2 regions of the Bradyrhizobium sp. WYCCWR 13022 genome follow, and region 2 is predicted to be linked to the other one. Evidence: riboswitches for the same ligand, from Rfam matches in the RefSeq annotation. Region 2 holds a riboswitch; the other holds the start of a gene.
What was found. A riboswitch is a leader RNA that binds a small molecule or an ion and turns the genes downstream of it on or off. The one in region 2 is predicted to bind S-adenosylmethionine.
Positions count from the first base shown of each region.

Region 1: it holds a riboswitch for S-adenosylmethionine, as region 2 does, so the genes downstream of both, QY049_RS20430 (O-succinylhomoserine sulfhydrylase) here and QY049_RS13230 (homoserine O-acetyltransferase) in region 2, are expected to answer to the same signal.

Region 1 is NZ_JAUIZJ010000013.1:61,162-69,051, forward strand. It holds gene argF (ornithine carbamoyltransferase) at 1-719, shown strand, start outside; gene QY049_RS20405 (Hsp33 family molecular chaperone) at 955-1,962, shown strand; gene apaG (Co2+/Mg2+ efflux protein ApaG) at 2,041-2,433, opposite strand; gene QY049_RS20415 (OpgC domain-containing protein) at 2,624-3,880, shown strand; gene QY049_RS20420 (SGNH/GDSL hydrolase family protein) at 3,880-4,650, shown strand; gene QY049_RS20425 (SGNH/GDSL hydrolase family protein) at 4,663-5,664, shown strand; gene QY049_RS20430 (O-succinylhomoserine sulfhydrylase) at 5,715-6,902, opposite strand; SAM riboswitch at 6,977-7,056, opposite strand; gene QY049_RS20435 (2'-deoxycytidine 5'-triphosphate deaminase) at 7,167-7,890, shown strand, end outside.
Region 2 is NZ_JAUIZJ010000008.1:18,801-26,690, forward strand. It holds gene QY049_RS13220 (alpha/beta fold hydrolase) at 195-1,058, shown strand; gene metW (methionine biosynthesis protein MetW) at 1,176-1,838, opposite strand; gene QY049_RS13230 (homoserine O-acetyltransferase) at 1,841-3,043, opposite strand; SAM riboswitch at 3,137-3,216, opposite strand; gene QY049_RS13235 (chorismate mutase) at 3,376-4,224, shown strand; gene hisC (histidinol-phosphate transaminase) at 4,259-5,353, shown strand; gene QY049_RS13245 (prephenate/arogenate dehydrogenase family protein) at 5,350-6,291, shown strand; gene QY049_RS13250 (DUF2125 domain-containing protein) at 6,299-7,483, opposite strand; gene QY049_RS13255 (gamma-glutamylcyclotransferase) at 7,594-7,890, shown strand, end outside.

The sequences.
Region 1 (7,890 bases), on a different contig from region 2:
TCGGTGGCGAGCCCATCATGCTCACCGGTGCCGAGATGCAGCTCGGCCGCGGCGAGACTATCGCCGATACCGCGCGCGTGCTGTCGCGCTATGTCGATGCCATCATGATCCGCATCCTCAACCACGAGGCGCTGCTGGAGCTTGCGGCGAATGCGACCGTGCCTGTCATCAACGGCCTGACGCGGCGCTCGCATCCCTGCCAGGTGATGGCCGATCTCATGACCTACGAGGAGCATCGCGGTCCGATCGAAGGCCGGACCGTGGCCTGGACCGGCGACGACAACAACGTGTTGGCGTCCTGGGCCCATGCCGCCGAACGCTTCAAGTTCAACCTCAACGTGGCAACGCCGCCGGAACTCGCTCCGAAGAAGGTGATGCGCGACTTCATCAAGGCGACCAACGCATCGATCGTGCTCGGCACCGATCCCGAGGCTGCCGTGAAGGGCGCCGATTGCGTCGTCACCGACACCTGGGTGTCGATGGGCGACAAGGAAGGCGAGCATCGCCACAACGTGCTCAAGCCTTACCAGGTCAATTCCAAGCTGATGTCGCTCGCCAAGCCAGATGCGCTGTTCATGCACTGCCTGCCCGCCCATCGCGGCGAGGAGGTCACGGATGAAGTGATCGACGGGCCGCAATCGGTCGTGTTCGACGAGGCCGAAAACCGCCTGCACGCGCAGAAGGGCATCTTGGCCTGGTGCTTCGACGCGGTCAAGTAGCCTGGGCGCGCGGTAACGATCGTCGTCCTGGCGTAAGCCACGACCCGATACCACCGAGCTTTGTTTGGCGAAGATTGGCGATTGCCGGCGTGCGCCACAACTCCTGGGGTTATGGGTCCTGGCCTTCGCCAGGACAACACCGAGTTTGCGGTATCGTATGTGATCAAAGCAGCCTTCGGGCGCGTTGATCTGCGCCCCCTTCCATTTTCAGCCCTCCGACCCCAGATAAAGCGCCATGGTTTCCCAATCCCCTGACATCAAAACCGGGCCTGAAGGCCCGGTTCGCGCGCCTTCAGCGGTTCCGATCGACGATGCCGTGCTGCCCTACGAAGTCGACGCGCTCGATGTGCGCGGTCGCCTGGTGCGGCTTGGCCCTGCGCTCGACGAGATCCTGACCAAGCACGATTACCCGGCCCCGGTCGGCAAGCTGCTCGGCGAGGCCATCGTGCTGACGACGCTGCTCGGCTCGGCGCTGAAATTCGAAGGCCGCTTCATCCTCCAGGCCCAGACCGACGGGCCGGTGTCGTTCCTGGTGGTCGACTATCAGGCCCCGGATCGCCTGCGCGCCTATGCGCGCTTCGACGCCGAGCGGCTTGGCGATGCCAGGGACTCCGGCACGCTGCTCGGCCGCGGTCATCTCGCCATGACCATCGATCAGGGGCCCGACATGAGCCGCTACCAGGGCCTGGTCGCGCTGGACGGCGGCAGCCTGGAAGAGGCCGCCCACGAATATTTCCTGCGCTCCGAGCAGATCCCGACGCGTGTGCGCCTTGCGGTCGGCGAGGAGTGGCGTTCGAGCGACGGCGGCAAGCACCGCTGGCGCGCCGGGGGCATGCTGATGCAATTCCTGCCGAAGGCGCCGGAGCGCGCGCGGCAGGCTGACCTGCATCCCGGCGATGCGCCTGAGGGCCTCGAGGCTCACAGCGTCGCTGAAGACGATGCCTGGGTCGAAGCGCGCTCGCTGATCGAGACCGTCGAGGACGTCGAACTGATCGATCCCGATCTCTCCGGCGAGCGGCTGCTCTATCGTCTTTTCCACGAACGCGGCGTGCGCGTGTTCAAGCCGCTCGTCCTGAAAGCGCAATGCTCATGCTCGCGCGATGCGGTCGCGTCGATGCTGAAGAGCTTTTCGCCTGACGATCGCAGCGCGATGGTCAAGGACGACAAGGTCGTCGTGACCTGCGAGTTCTGCTCATCGGTGTACGAGTTCACGCCCGAAGAGGCCGGCGTCGAGGACGCGTAAGGCGCGCTCCATCCTGGTTCATTCCGAGCCCCACGCCCGGTGTCACCGCCCGACTTGATCGGGCGGTGTGTGCCGCCTTTAATTCAACACCCGCTTGTTGTCCGGGCTGTCGAGCGAAAATGTCGGCACGTCGATCTCGAAACGTTCGCCGGTTTCGCTGACCATCTGGTAGCGGCCGGTCATGAAGCCGGAGGCGGTCGAGAGCGGCACGCCGGAGGTGTATTCGAACCGCTCGCCGGGGGCGAGGGTCGGCTGCTCGCCGACGACGCCTTCGCCCTTGACCTCCTGCTGGCGGCCGGAGGCGTCGGTGATGATCCAGTGCCGCGTCTTGAGCTGCACGGTCTCGTCGCCCGAATTGGTGATGACGATGGTGTAGGACCAGAAATAGCGCGAGCGGTCGGCCGACGACTGCTCCGGAACAAAGTTCGGCTCGACGGTCACTTCGATCTGGCGGGTCACGGCGCGGTACATGGCTGCCATCATAACGAAAACCCCGCCGGGAACCAAACGCCGCAGGCGGCCGGGGCGACATCGTCCCGCCAGAATTCACGAGGAAGTAGACCCCAAATTTGGTCCAGCCGCTTTGCGAGGCGGCGACTGGACCGGTACACTCCTTTCAACTTTCAACGTCGCGATTTTGCGGAAGGGTTTTTGGGCCCCGATGACCATTGCCGATCAAGTGACGGGATCGACGATCGCGGGAACGACAGGCGCCAAGCCCGCGGAGGCCAAGCCGCGCATTGCTGCGCCGGCCATCACGCTGCCGGCCATCGGCGAGCGCGAGCTCAGGCTCGACCTGTTCCGGGGCCTCGCGCTGTGGCTGATCTTCATCGACCATCTGCCGCCGAATTTGCTGACCTGGTTCACGATCCGCAATTACGGCTTCAGTGACGCCACCGAGATCTTCATCTTCATCTCCGGCTACACCGCCGCCTTCGTCTACGGCCGCGCCATGCTGGAGAGCGGTTTCGTCATCGCCACCGCGCGCATCCTGCGCCGGGTCTGGCAGATCTATGTCGCTCACGTCTTCCTGTTCACGATCTTCCTCGCCGAGATCTCCTACGTCGCGACCAGCTTCGAGAACCCGCTCTACACCGAAGAGATGGGCATCATGGACTTCCTCAAGCAGCCCGACGTCACCATCGTCCAGGCGCTGCTGTTGCGGTTCCGTCCCGTCAACATGGACGTGCTGCCGCTCTACATCGTGCTCATGCTGGCGCTCCCGCTGATCCTGTGGTCGATGAAGTGGAAGCCCGACGTCACGCTCGCGCTCTCGGCGCTGCTCTATGCGGCGACCTGGGAATTCGACCTCTATTTCTCCGCCTATCCGAACGGCTTCTGGGCGTTCAATCCACTGGCCTGGCAATTGCTGTTCGTGTTCGGGGCATGGTGCGCGCTCGGAGGTGCGCGACGCATGTCGCGCATTCTGGCATCACCCGTGACGATATGGATCTCGATCGCCTACATCGTCGCGGCGTTCTACGTGACGTTGACCTGGTACGTGCCGCAACTCGGCCATCTCATGCCGAAGTGGCTCGAGCAGTGGATGTATCCGATCGACAAGACCGATCTCGACGTCCTGCGCTTCACGCATTTCCTGGCGCTGTCCGCACTCACCGTGCGCTTCCTGCCGCGGGAGTGGCCAGGTCTGAAATCACCGTGGCTGCGGCCTCTGATCCTGTGCGGTCAGCATTCCCTCGAGATCTTCTGCCTCGGCGTCTTCCTGGCGTTCGCCGGGCATTTCATCCTGGCCGAGGTCTCTGGTGGACCGGCCATGCATGCGCTGATTAGTCTCTCCGGGATCCTGATCATGTGGGGCGTTGCCTGGGTGATTTCGTGGTACAAGCGCGTGGCTGACAAGGGCGGTGCGAAAACCAAAAACGCCGTCGGCAACGCCGATCTGGCGGGAGGGGGCTGATGAAGGCGAAGGTTCTCCTGAGCCTGATCCTGCTATGCGGTGGCCTCGCCGCGCCTTCGGCGCGTGCGGGCGATGCCGTGCCTGCCGCGCCCGCAGCCTGCGAATTGCCGCCCTATCTGCTCGCCACCGACAGCCAGCTCCACAAGGTTGCCGACACCGTCAAGGCAGGCAAGCCGCTCGAGATCCTGGTGATCGGCAGTCGCTCCACGACCATTCCGGCCCAGGAAGACAGCTCGTACCCGGCGCGCATGCTGGCCAATTTGAAGGACAAGCTGCCGCCTGCGGAGACCGTGCACGTATCCGTAGAAATACAGAGCAAGAAGACCGCGGAGGAAGCCGCGGGTACCTTCGTTAAGCTCATGGAAGCAAAAACGCCTACTTTGGTCATCTGGCAGACCGGGACCGTGGATGCTATCCGCTCCATCGATCCCGACGATTTTCGCGGCGCCGTGACCGATGGGGTCGCTGCGTTGCAAAATGCGGGGGCTGACGTCGTCTTGATGAACTTGCAGTACAGCCCGCGTACCGAAACCATGATTTCGGCGCCGCCCTATCTCGACAACATGCGGGTGGTGGCGCAGGAGCATGATATCCCGCTGTTCGACCGTTTCGCGATCATGCGGCAGTGGAATGATCAGGGTCAGTTCGACCTGTTCAGTCCCTCTCGCGGCCCTGAGCTGGCGAAGCAGGTCCATGATTGCATTGGCCGGGCGTTGGCACAGTTTGTGATCGACGCTGCCCATCTGGGGCCGGCCGAGCAGCAGAATTGAGGTCTAGCGTTAATGAGTTCTCTCCGCCCTTTTGGCCTGTCGACATGGCTGGTCGCGCCCGCCGCGGCGGCGCTGCTGATGCTGACGCCTGTGCTGCGGGCACCCGCCCTCGCGCAAGCAGCGCAGGCGACACCCGCTCCGCAGCAGGCCGCTGATCCGGCACCCGCATCGCCCTCCCAGACCACGGTCGCTGCGACCAGCCAGCCGCCCGCCGAGCAGCGCGGTCTCACCTCGCGCGCCATCGACAAGGTCAAGCAGGTCGCGAAATCGGCCGGCGACATTTTCAGCCGTGTGCCGTGTCTGTCGCCGAAGGGCAGCTCGAAGACGACGGGCTCGCTGCCGCATGTCGCGAGCAAGCTCATCGCCGGCAAGCCCGTCGTCATCGTCGCGTTCGGTTCGTCGTCGACCGCGGGCTATGGTGCGAGCTCGCCCGACTTCAACTATCCGAACCGTCTCGCCGCGCAACTGCGCCGGCAGTATCCGACCGCCGACATCAGCGTCATCAATGCCGGCGTCGGCGGCGAGGATGCGCCCGAGATGATGAAGCGCCTCCAGAAGGAGGTGATCGACGTACATCCGGATCTCGTGATCTGGCAGGTCGGCACCAATGCCGTGCTGCGCAATCTCGATCCGGGCGAGACCGCCAGGATGGTCGAGGACGGCGTCACCCGCATCCAGGCCGCCGGCGATGCCGACATCGTGCTGGTCGACCCGCAATATTCACCGCGCGTCACCGAGCGTCCTGAAAGCGCAAGCCGGATGGTGAGGCTGCTCGGCAAGGTCGCCGAGCTCCGTCACGTCGGCATCTTCCCGCGTTTCGAGGTGATGCGCGACTGGCACGAGAAGCAGGCGCTTCCGGTCGAGAGCTTCGTCATCGCCGACGGCCTGCACATGAACGATTGGGGTTACGCCTGCTTCGCCCAACTGCTCGGCGACGACATCATCCGCTCGGTCGGCCAGATCAAGCTCGGCGTGAACGTGCCGGCCGACGTGCGTACGTACCGGCCGATGTGAGCCGTCTCCTCCCCATTGTCGTCCCGGCCTTCGCCGGGACGACAATAACCTCACGCCTTCTCCAGCGCCGCCGTCAGATCCTCGATCAGATCATCCGCATGCTCGAGCCCGGCCGAGAAGCGGATGAAGCCCTCGCTGATGCCGAGGGCTGCACGATCCTCGGGCTTCAGCCGCTGATGCGTCGTCGTCGCCGGATGCGTGACGAGGCTCTTGGCGTCGCCGAGATTGTTCGAGATCTTCGCGAGCTTCAGCTCGTTGAGCACGCGGAACGCCGCCGCCTTGCCGCCCTTCACCTCGAAGCCGACCAGCGTCGAGCCGCCGCGCATCTGCTTTTTCACCAGAGCCGCCTGCGGATGATCCTCGCGGCCGGGATAAACCAGCCGCGCAATCTTGGGGTGGCTCGCCAGCACGTCGGCGATGTGCGCCGCGGTGTCGGTCTGCGCGCGCACGCGCACGCCCAGCGTCTCCAGGCCCTTGAGCAGGACCCAGGCGTTGAACGGCGAGATCGACGGGCCGGTCTGGCGCATGAAATTGTGGATGTGCTCGGCGATGAAGGCTTCCGACGACAGGATGATGCCGCCCAGGCAACGACCCTGGCCGTCGATGTGCTTGGTCGCGGAGTAGACGACGACGTCGGCCCCTAACGCGAGCGGGCTCTGCCAGATCGGCGTTGCGAACACGTTGTCGACGACGAGCCGCGCGCCGCCCTTGTGCGCTATCTCGGCAATCGAGGGAATGTCGAGCACGTCGAGCGTCGGATTGGTCGGGCTCTCCAGGAAAAACGTCTTGGTGTTCGGCTTCACCGCGCGTTGCCATTCATCGAGATTGGCGCCGTCGACCAGCGTGGCCTCGATGCCGTAGCGCGGCAGCAGGTCCTGAATGACGTAGAGACACGAGCCGAACAGCGCGCGGGAGGCGACGACGTGATCGCCGGCCTTCAGCGGTGCGAGGATCGCGGTCGTCACTGCGGCCATGCCTGTCGCGGCCGAACGTGCGGCCTCGGCGCCTTCGAGCTCGATCATGCGACGTTCGAACATCGCGATCGTCGGGTTCGAATAGCGCGAATAGATGAAGCCGGGGTCCTCGCCCTTGAACCGCGCCTCGCACTCCTCGGCGCTGTTGTAGACATAGCCCTGGGTCAGGAACAGCGCCTCCGACGTCTCGCCATATTGCGAGCGCAGGGTGCCGGAATGGACCAGGCGGGTTTCGGGACGGTAATTGGCAGGCGACTTCGACATAGGACCCTCCGATATGACCGTCTTGTCGAAAACGGTCACAAAAAAACCGGCCTGGATATCTCCACGGGCCGGGATCACAGAGGTCCCCGGCCTGTTTAGCGACTTATTTAACGTGGCTGCAAGCCGGCCGGCTCAAATCACCACGGGATAAGTGATGCTCATATTCCGCAATGCCCTTTTCGTCAAGGCGTCCATCGGATAGCCGTAAAAGGCTAGTATTTCCCGCAAGTCCGGATGTACTCGACCCCTGATGAGGACCTCCTGTTGACGTTCACGGTTGCCGCCGACGCCAATGGTATCCTGCCCGACCGCATGATCGCGGCGATGGCGGAAGAGGGCCTTATCCTGCCCGCTTATGATTTCGTCGAAAGCCAGATCCAGCCGGCGAGCCTCGACCTGCGCCTCGGCGACATCGCCTATCGCGTGCGCGCGAGCTTCCTGCCCGGTCCCGGCGCCACCGTGGCCGAGCGCATCGACCAGTTGAAGCTGCACGAGTTCAGCCTTGCCGACGGCGCAGTGCTCGAGACCAACTGCGTCTACATCGTGCCGCTGCTGGAGAGCCTCGCGCTTCCGCCGGAGATCGTCGCCGCCGCGAATCCGAAAAGCTCGACCGGCCGGCTCGACGTCTTCACCCGCGTCATCGCCGACGGCACCCGCCGCTTCGACATGATCGGCGCCGGCTATCACGGTCCGCTCTATGCCGAGATCAGCCCGAAGACGTTTCCGGTCCTGGTGCGCGAGGGCTCGCGCCTGTCGCAGGTACGCTTCCGCACCGGTGATGCGATCCTCAATGCCGACGCGCTCGAAAGCTTGCATGCCACCGAGCGTCTCGTCGACATCGACGATGCCGATCTCGCCGGCGGCGTCGCCGTCTCCGTCGATCTCTCCGGCGAGAAGGGCAGCGGCTTCGTCGGCTATCGCGCCAAGCGCCACACCGGCGTGGTCGATGTCGATCGTCGCTCCGGCTACGCGGTTGACGATTTCTGGG
Region 2 (7,890 bases):
AACCTGCCAAGTCGGCCCGTGCATTGGCCAACATCGATAGGGCCGTTAAGCCGTCCGATGTGGCGAGAAAAAGACGCCGCGCCGGCGAATAGCTGCGATGATTCTGCGGCAATGCTGGTTCGAAGCTGCCTCATTGCGGACATCAGCATTAACTGCGATCCTGACGTCACGGCTTGAAGAGAGGGAAACAGTTAATGCCCCACGCCATGACGAAGGACGACGTCCGCATCTATTTCGAGGAAGCCGGCCAGGGAACGCCGATCATTTTTCTTCACGAATTCGCGGCCGACTACACCAATTGGGAGCCGCAGATGCGCTACTTCTCGCGCGGCCACCGTTGCATCACCTATTCCGCGCGCGGCTACACGCCGTCCGACGTACCCGATGGTGAGGTCTACACCTACACGCACTTCTACACCGATGCGCTCGCCGTACTCGATCATCTCAGGATCGAACGCGCGCATCTCGTCGGCCTGTCGATGGGCGCCTACTCCTCGCTCCAGATCGGATTGAACGCGCCGCAACGCGCGCTGTCGATGACGCTCGCCGGTGTCGGCTCCGGCTCGGAGCTCGACAATCTCGAGGCATGGCGCAAACAGTGCCGCGCCAATGCCGAGCAGTTCGAGACGCTGGGCTCAGCCGAAGTCGCAAAGGTCACGCGCGAGGCGCCGAGCCGGATTCCCTTCCTGGTGAAGGACCCGCGCGGCCACGCCGATTTCTATGCCGCGCTGGCGCGGCACGATTCCAGGGGATCGGCCAACACGATGCGCGGCTTCCAGGGCGGGCGGCCGTCGATCTACACCATGACGGACGCGGTTGCGAAGGTGGCCACGCCGGCGCTGATCATCTGCGGCGACGAAGACGATCCGTGCATCGGAGCGAGCCTGTTCCTGAAGAAGCATCTGCCTGCGGCAGGGCTCGCGATGTTTCCGAAATCAGGTCATGTGCTCAATCTCGAAGAGCCTGCGCTGTTCAACGAGAGCGTGGAGCGGTTCGTGACGCTGGTGGAAGCGGGACGGTGGCCGGTGCGTGATCCGCGATCGCTGGCGGCGCACTGATCGTCATTCCGGGATGCGCCGAAGGCGCAGGCCCGGAATCCATTGAACGGCAGACGCTGAAGCACGATGGATTCCGGGTTCGATGCTTCGCATCGCCCCGGAATGACGCCTACGGCATCACTCCCCCTGCCCGCGGCTCAGCAGGAACACGCCCTGCTCGCCGAACAGATTCCACACCCACCATGGCAGGCGCAAACGCAGCGGGCGGCCGTAGAGGTCGAGCGCCTCGGCACGCTCCATCTTGACGCCGATGGCGTCGCAGAGCTCGACGAAATCCTTGATGGTGCAGAAATGGATGTTGGCGGTGTCGTACCAGCTCGCCGGCAGATTCTCCGTGCGCGGCATGTGGCCGCCGATCAGGAGCTGGAGGCGCATCCGCCAGAAGCCGAAATTGGGGAACGACACGATGGCGCGCCGGCCGATGCGCAGGAGGTTTTCCAGCACGACCTTGGGCTGCCGGGTTGCCTGCAGCGTTTGCGACAGGATCACGTAGTCGAAGGCATCGTCAGGATAATTGACGAGGTCGGTATCGGCGTCGCCCTGCACCACCGCGAGGCCCTTTGCCACGCAGCGGTTGACGCCCTCGCGCGACAACTCGATGCCGCGGCCGTCGATGCCGCGGGTCTCCAGCAGCTGAAGCAGATCACCTTCGCCGCAACCGACGTCGAGCACCTTCGAGCCCGGCTTGACCATCTCGGCGACGAGCAGATGGTCGGTGCGAAATGGGCCGGACTGCTCAGAGGCCAGCCCGTTGAGCGGCAGCACTTCCTGTACAGACATCGCTAGCCGTCCTTAGAGGTGAGCCCGCGCGCCTTGCCGGCCGATTGCAGGAAGGCGCGCGAGATGTCGAAGAATTCGGGCACGTCGAGCAGGAAGGCATCGTGGCCGCGATCGGTCTCGATCTCGGCGAACGACACCCGCGCGCTCGATGCGTTGAGCGCATGCACCAGCGCGCGCGATTCCGAAGTCGGAAACAGCCAGTCGCTGGTGAAGGAGACCACGCAGAAGCGGGTCTCGATCCCCGCGAACGCCTTCGCCAGCACGCCATCATGGTCGGCGGCGATGTCGAAATAGTCCATCGCGCGGGTCAGATAGAGATAGGAATTGGCGTCGAAGCGTTCGACGAAGGATGAGCCCTGATAACGCAGATAGGACTCGACCTGGAAGTCGGCGTCGAACGAGAAGGTCGGCAGTTCGCGGTCCTGCATGCGGCGGCCGAACTTGCGGTGCAGCGCCGCGTCCGAGAGATAGGTGATGTGCGCGGCCATGCGCGCGACCGCGAGGCCGCGATGCGGATGGATGCCCTGATCGGCATAGGCGCCATTGTGCCAGTCGGGATCGGCCATCACGGCCTGGCGGCCGAGCTCGTGGAAGGCGATGTTCTGCGCGGAGTGCCGCGTCGAACAGGCGATCGCCAGCGCGGAGTAAACGCGTTTGGGGTACGCCGCGGTCCATTGCAGCACCTGCATGCCGCCCATCGAGCCGCCGACGACGGCGAACAGCGTGTCGATGCCGAGCCGGTCGATCAGCATCGCCTGCGCGCGCACCATGTCGGGGATCGTGATGACGGGGAAATCGAGGCCCCACACCTTGCCGGTCGCGGGATTGATCGAAGCCGGGCCGGTCGAGCCCATGCAGCCGCCGATCACGTTTGAGCAGATGATGAAGTACTTGGCTGGATCGAGCGGCCGGCCGGGGCCGACAAGCGTCTCCCACCAGCCCGGCTTGCCGGTGACCGGATGGACATTGGCGACGTGCTGGTCGCCGGTCAGCGCATGGCAGATCAGCACCGCGTTGGTGCGATCGGCATTGAGCTCGCCATAGGTCTTGTAGGCGATCTGGAACGGGGTGAGATCGACGCCGCAATCGAGCCGCAGCGGCTGGTCGGCGCCGAAATGCGCGAGCAGTGAGCTCGGGTGATCCACCTCGTGCGACCGTTCATCGGCACTGATCGCGGGACTTGGAATCGACTTGACGCCAACCATCTCTGACCATCGACCTCGTTTGCGATCGGACTTCAGATCGCCACTGACATCAGGCCATGAAAAACCCGGCCTGAACGATAGGTTCGGCCGGGATCGGAAGCGTCCCCGGCCTGTTTAGCGAGTTTTTTAACGTGGCTGCAAGCCGGCCGGCTCAAATGACCACGGAACGGGCAAAAACCTACCGGCTTGAGCCGATTTCGTCAAGTCGCGGTCCGGATTAGCCAAAATCGGCTCTCGATGGGCCGCGCGGCAGGCCGTCATTTCTCTTTGCTTTCGCGGCCCATCCTGCCTAATCAGAACCTCGACCTCAGCCTCACAACAGCCCGTCAAATATGTCCCAACGTCCGCCCGCGCCACCATCGCTCCAGGAATTGCGCAAGGAGATCGACGCGATCGACGAGGCCATGCATCGCCTGCTGATGCAGCGCGGCGACATCATCGACCGCCTGATCCAGGTGAAGCAGACCCAGGAGGTCGGCTCGGCGTTCCGCCCGGCGCGCGAGGCCTCGATGATGCGCGACATCGTGCAGCGCCATCGCGGCATCCTGCCGCTCGACACGGTCGAGAGCATCTGGCGCGTCATCATCTCGACCTTCACCTATGTCCAGGCGCCGTTCTCCGTGCATGCCGACATCTCGGTGAGCGAGCCGGCGATGCGCGATTCCGTGCGCTTCCATTTCGGCTTCACGGTTCCTTACGTCGCGCATTTCAGCGCGCAGGCCGCGGTCGAGGCGGTGGCGAAATCCAAGGGCGACCTGGCGCTGGTGTCGGCGACATCGAGCCGCACGCCATGGTGGCTGGAGCTGGAAGCGGACGGCGCGCCGAAGATCATCGCGCGCATGCCCTTCGTCGAGCGCGCCGATCATCCGGCGGCGCTGCCCGTGTTCGCGATCTCGCGCGTCGCCGACAGCGCCGTGGTGACCGAGGTCGAGACCTTCAGCGTGCGCGTCTCCGGGTGGAACGCCGAAGTCGCGCGGGCGTTGTCGCCGCTCGCCGACATCGTGGCGGTGCCCGATACCGCCTTCGACGGCGCGGCGCTGCTGGTCTCGGTCACGTCAGCCACCAGCATCGACAGGATCAGGGCTGCCCTGATCGAAGCGGGGGCCTCCGTGCGGTCCACGGCTCTCGTCGGCAGCCACGCAACGCGCTATACGGTGCCCCCGACCGGGCCGAAATCGTAGATCGCGAACCGCTGAAGTTACTCCGGAGTTGAAGATGTCCCGCCCCGTGCCGAATCCCGGCATTCTCGATATTGCGCCCTACACGCCCGGCAAGACCCCGGTGCCGGAGCCGGGCCGCAAGGTGTTCAAGCTCTCGGCCAACGAGACGCCGTTCGGACCCTCGCCCAAGGCGATCGAGGCCTTCAAGCGTGTCGCGGATCATCTGGAGGACTATCCGGAAGGAACCTCGCGCGTGCTGCGCGAGGCGATCGGCCGCCACTACGGGCTCGATCCCAACCGCATCATCTGCGGCGCGGGTTCGGACGAGATCCTCAACCTGCTCGCCCATACCTATCTCAGCCACGGCGACGAGGCGATCTCGACCACGCACGGCTTCCTGGTCTACCCGATCGCGACCATGGCGGTCGGCGCCAGGAACGTGGTTGCGGCCGAGAAGAACCTGACCTGCGACGTCGACGCGATCCTGAAAGCCGTGACGCCGAAGACGAAGCTGGTCTGGCTCGCCAATCCCAACAATCCGACCGGCACCTATATCCCGTTCGACGAGGTCAAGCGCCTGCGCGCGGGCCTGCCGTCACACGTGCTGCTGGTGCTGGACGCCGCCTATTGCGACTACGTCTCGCGCAACGATTACGAGATGGGGATCGAGCTGGTCGCCACCACCGAGAACACCGTGGTGACGCACACCTTCTCCAAGATCCACGGCCTCGCCGCGCTGCGCATCGGCTGGATGTTCGGCCCCGAGCACATCATCGACGCGGTCAACCGCATCCGCGGTCCCTTCAACGTGTCGACGCCGGCGATGTACGCCGCTGTCGCCGCGATCGAGGACACCGCGCACCAGGCGATGTCGAAGCAGTTCACCGAGACCTGGCGCAACTGGCTCGGCGAGGAGATCACCAGGCTCGGGCTGAAGGTGACGCCCGGCGTCGCCAACTTCGTGCTGATCCACTTCCCGGAGACCGGCAAGACTTCGGACGCGGCGGACGCCTATCTCACCAAGCGCGGCCTGGTGCTGCGCGCGTTGAAGAACTATGGCCTGCACCACCAGCTGCGCATGACCATCGGCACCGAGGAGGCCAACCGCCTGGTCGTCGAGGCCCTGCGCGACTTCATGGCCGGCAAATGAGCGTGAACCCGCACTTCCAGCGCGTCGCCCTGATCGGCTTCGGTCTGATCGGCGGCTCGATCGCGCGCGCTGCGAAGCTCCAAGGCCTGGCCGGCGAGATCGTCACCACCGCGCGCTCGGAGAAGACGCGCGCGCGCGTGCTCGAGCTCGGCATCGTCGACAAGGTCGTCGCGACCAATGCGGAAGCGGTGGAGGATGCCGATCTCGTCATCCTCTGCATTCCCGTCGGCGCCTGCGGCCCGGTGGCGCAGGAGATCGCCGCGCATCTGAAGCCCGGCGCGATCATCTCCGACGTCGGCTCGGTCAAGGGCGCGGTGGTCAAGGACATGGCGCCGCATCTGCCGAAGAACGTTCATTTCGTGCCGGCGCACCCGGTCGCGGGCACCGAGCATTCGGGACCTGACTCCGGCTTCGCCGAGCTCTTCATCAACCGGTGGTGCATTCTCACGCCGCCCGAAGGCACCGACGCCGGGGCCACCGCGCATCTTCGCGCGTTCTGGGCGGCGATGGGCGCCAAGGTCGAGGTGATGACGCCGGATCATCATGATCTCGTGCTCGCCATCACCAGCCATCTGCCGCATCTGATCGCCTACACCATCGTCGGCACCGCCGACGAGCTGCAGCAGGTGACGGAGTCCGAAGTCATCAAGTTCTCGGCTGGCGGCTTCCGCGACTTCACCCGCATCGCGGCCTCCGACCCGACGATGTGGCGCGACGTCTTTCTCGCCAACAAGGACGCCGTGCTGGAGATGCTCGGCACCTTCACCGAGGATCTCGCCAAGCTCACCCGCGCGATCCGTCGCGGCGACGGCGAGGCGCTGTTCGACCATTTCACGCGCACCCGTGCCATCCGCCGCGGCATCGTCGAGATCGGCCAGGATTCGGCCGCACCCGACTTCGGCCGCCAGCATGGGCAGCTCGACAAGAAACAGAGCTAGCAGCGGATCAATACAGCGGCGGAATCTGGCCGACCTTGAACGGGCCGAGCAGCACGGCGCCGTCGGCGAATTTCAGCGGGAAGGTGCGGGCCTTCCTGCCCTCGAGCGTGCTCTCGGTGCCGATCGCGTTGATGCCGGCGGCAATCCCGGCATTGGCGTTCTGCTTGATGACCTTGCCGAGACCGGGCACGGCACGGTCGAGCGCACCGAAGAGGTTGTTGAGGTCCTGCGACTTCACGCCGGGCGCGACGCGATCGAGCGTCGCCTGTGGCACGCCCTCCTCCAGCATCTTCTCGATGCCGAGCGCCGGGATGACCCGCTCGAGGCCGGTCACCGTCATCTGCAATTCGCCATCCAGTCGGCCATTGGCCGAGAGGCCGAGCGTACCGGCCGCGACCGCGATCATCTCGCCCTGCTGGATCCGCGACTGCACGATCTCGATATGACCGCCGGCGGCCTGGATCTCGCGGAAGCGCTGCGGCCAGGGTTTGGGCGTGAAGTCGGAGAGGCCGGTGATCTTCGCACGCGTGTCGGCCTCGAACGGCTCGGCGAGCAGGGGATGAACGCCCTGGATGCTGCCTTGCGAGACCTGGAGCACGGTCTCGATCACGGGATGATCGGCTGGCGATCCCTCGGCGATGCGTCCGTGCAGTTCGATCCGCTTGGCGCGCGCAAGCGGCACCTGCACCGAGCCATCGAGCCTGTCGAGGCTGGGATCGTCGAACACGATGGAGGCGCGCTCCGGCACCGCCGGCAGACCGATCACGCTGCTGCGGCCCTTGCTCCAGTTCACGACGAACGTGTTCTGCGTGACGCCGTCGACCAGGGTTGCCGGCGCGGAAAACTCGGCGATGACGTGCTTGGGATCGTAGACCTGTCCCACGACCAGGATGTTGTCGAGCTTGGCCGTGAACGGCGTCTTGCTCGCATTCTGCGAGACCAGGGCGACGCTGGCGCCGGAGCACTGGATCTCGAAGCGGAACGGGAAGCCCGCGACCGAACGCTTGGCGCAGTCGTAGATGCGGCCGGCCTTGGCCTCCTGCGCACGCCAGGCGTCGGCGGCGACGCCCGCCTGGGAGGCCGCATAGAACCAGAAGCCGCTCCAGGCGACTGCGAGGATCAGGAGGAGGACGGGAGCAATGAAGAGCCCCCAACGGGAGCGCCGGCCTGCGGCAATGGTCGTATCGGACATGCGGCGACCCTTTGGCCCCAGATTTTGTCAAATGTAAGCGAGACGGGCCTGCGGCAAAAGGCGGAGAATTCACTTCGCTTGGCGCGGCGGTTCTGCTAGCCGTGCCCGAAATGTCGGAAATCACCCTCCCCTCCGTCACGACAGCCAAGGGCGACCTCTGGGTGTTCGGCTACGGCTCCCTGATGTGGCGGCCGGGCTTCGAATTCGAGGAGCGCGTTCCGGCGCGGCTGGTCGGCGAGCACCGCGCGCTCTGCGTCTATTCCTTCGTGCATCGCGGCACGCCCGAGCAGCCGGGCCTGGTGCTGGGGCTCGATCGCGGCGGCGCCTGCCGCGGCATCGCCTTCCGCGTCGCTGAAAAGAGCCGCGCCGACGTGGTCGCCTATCTGCGGGAGCGCGAGCAGGTGACG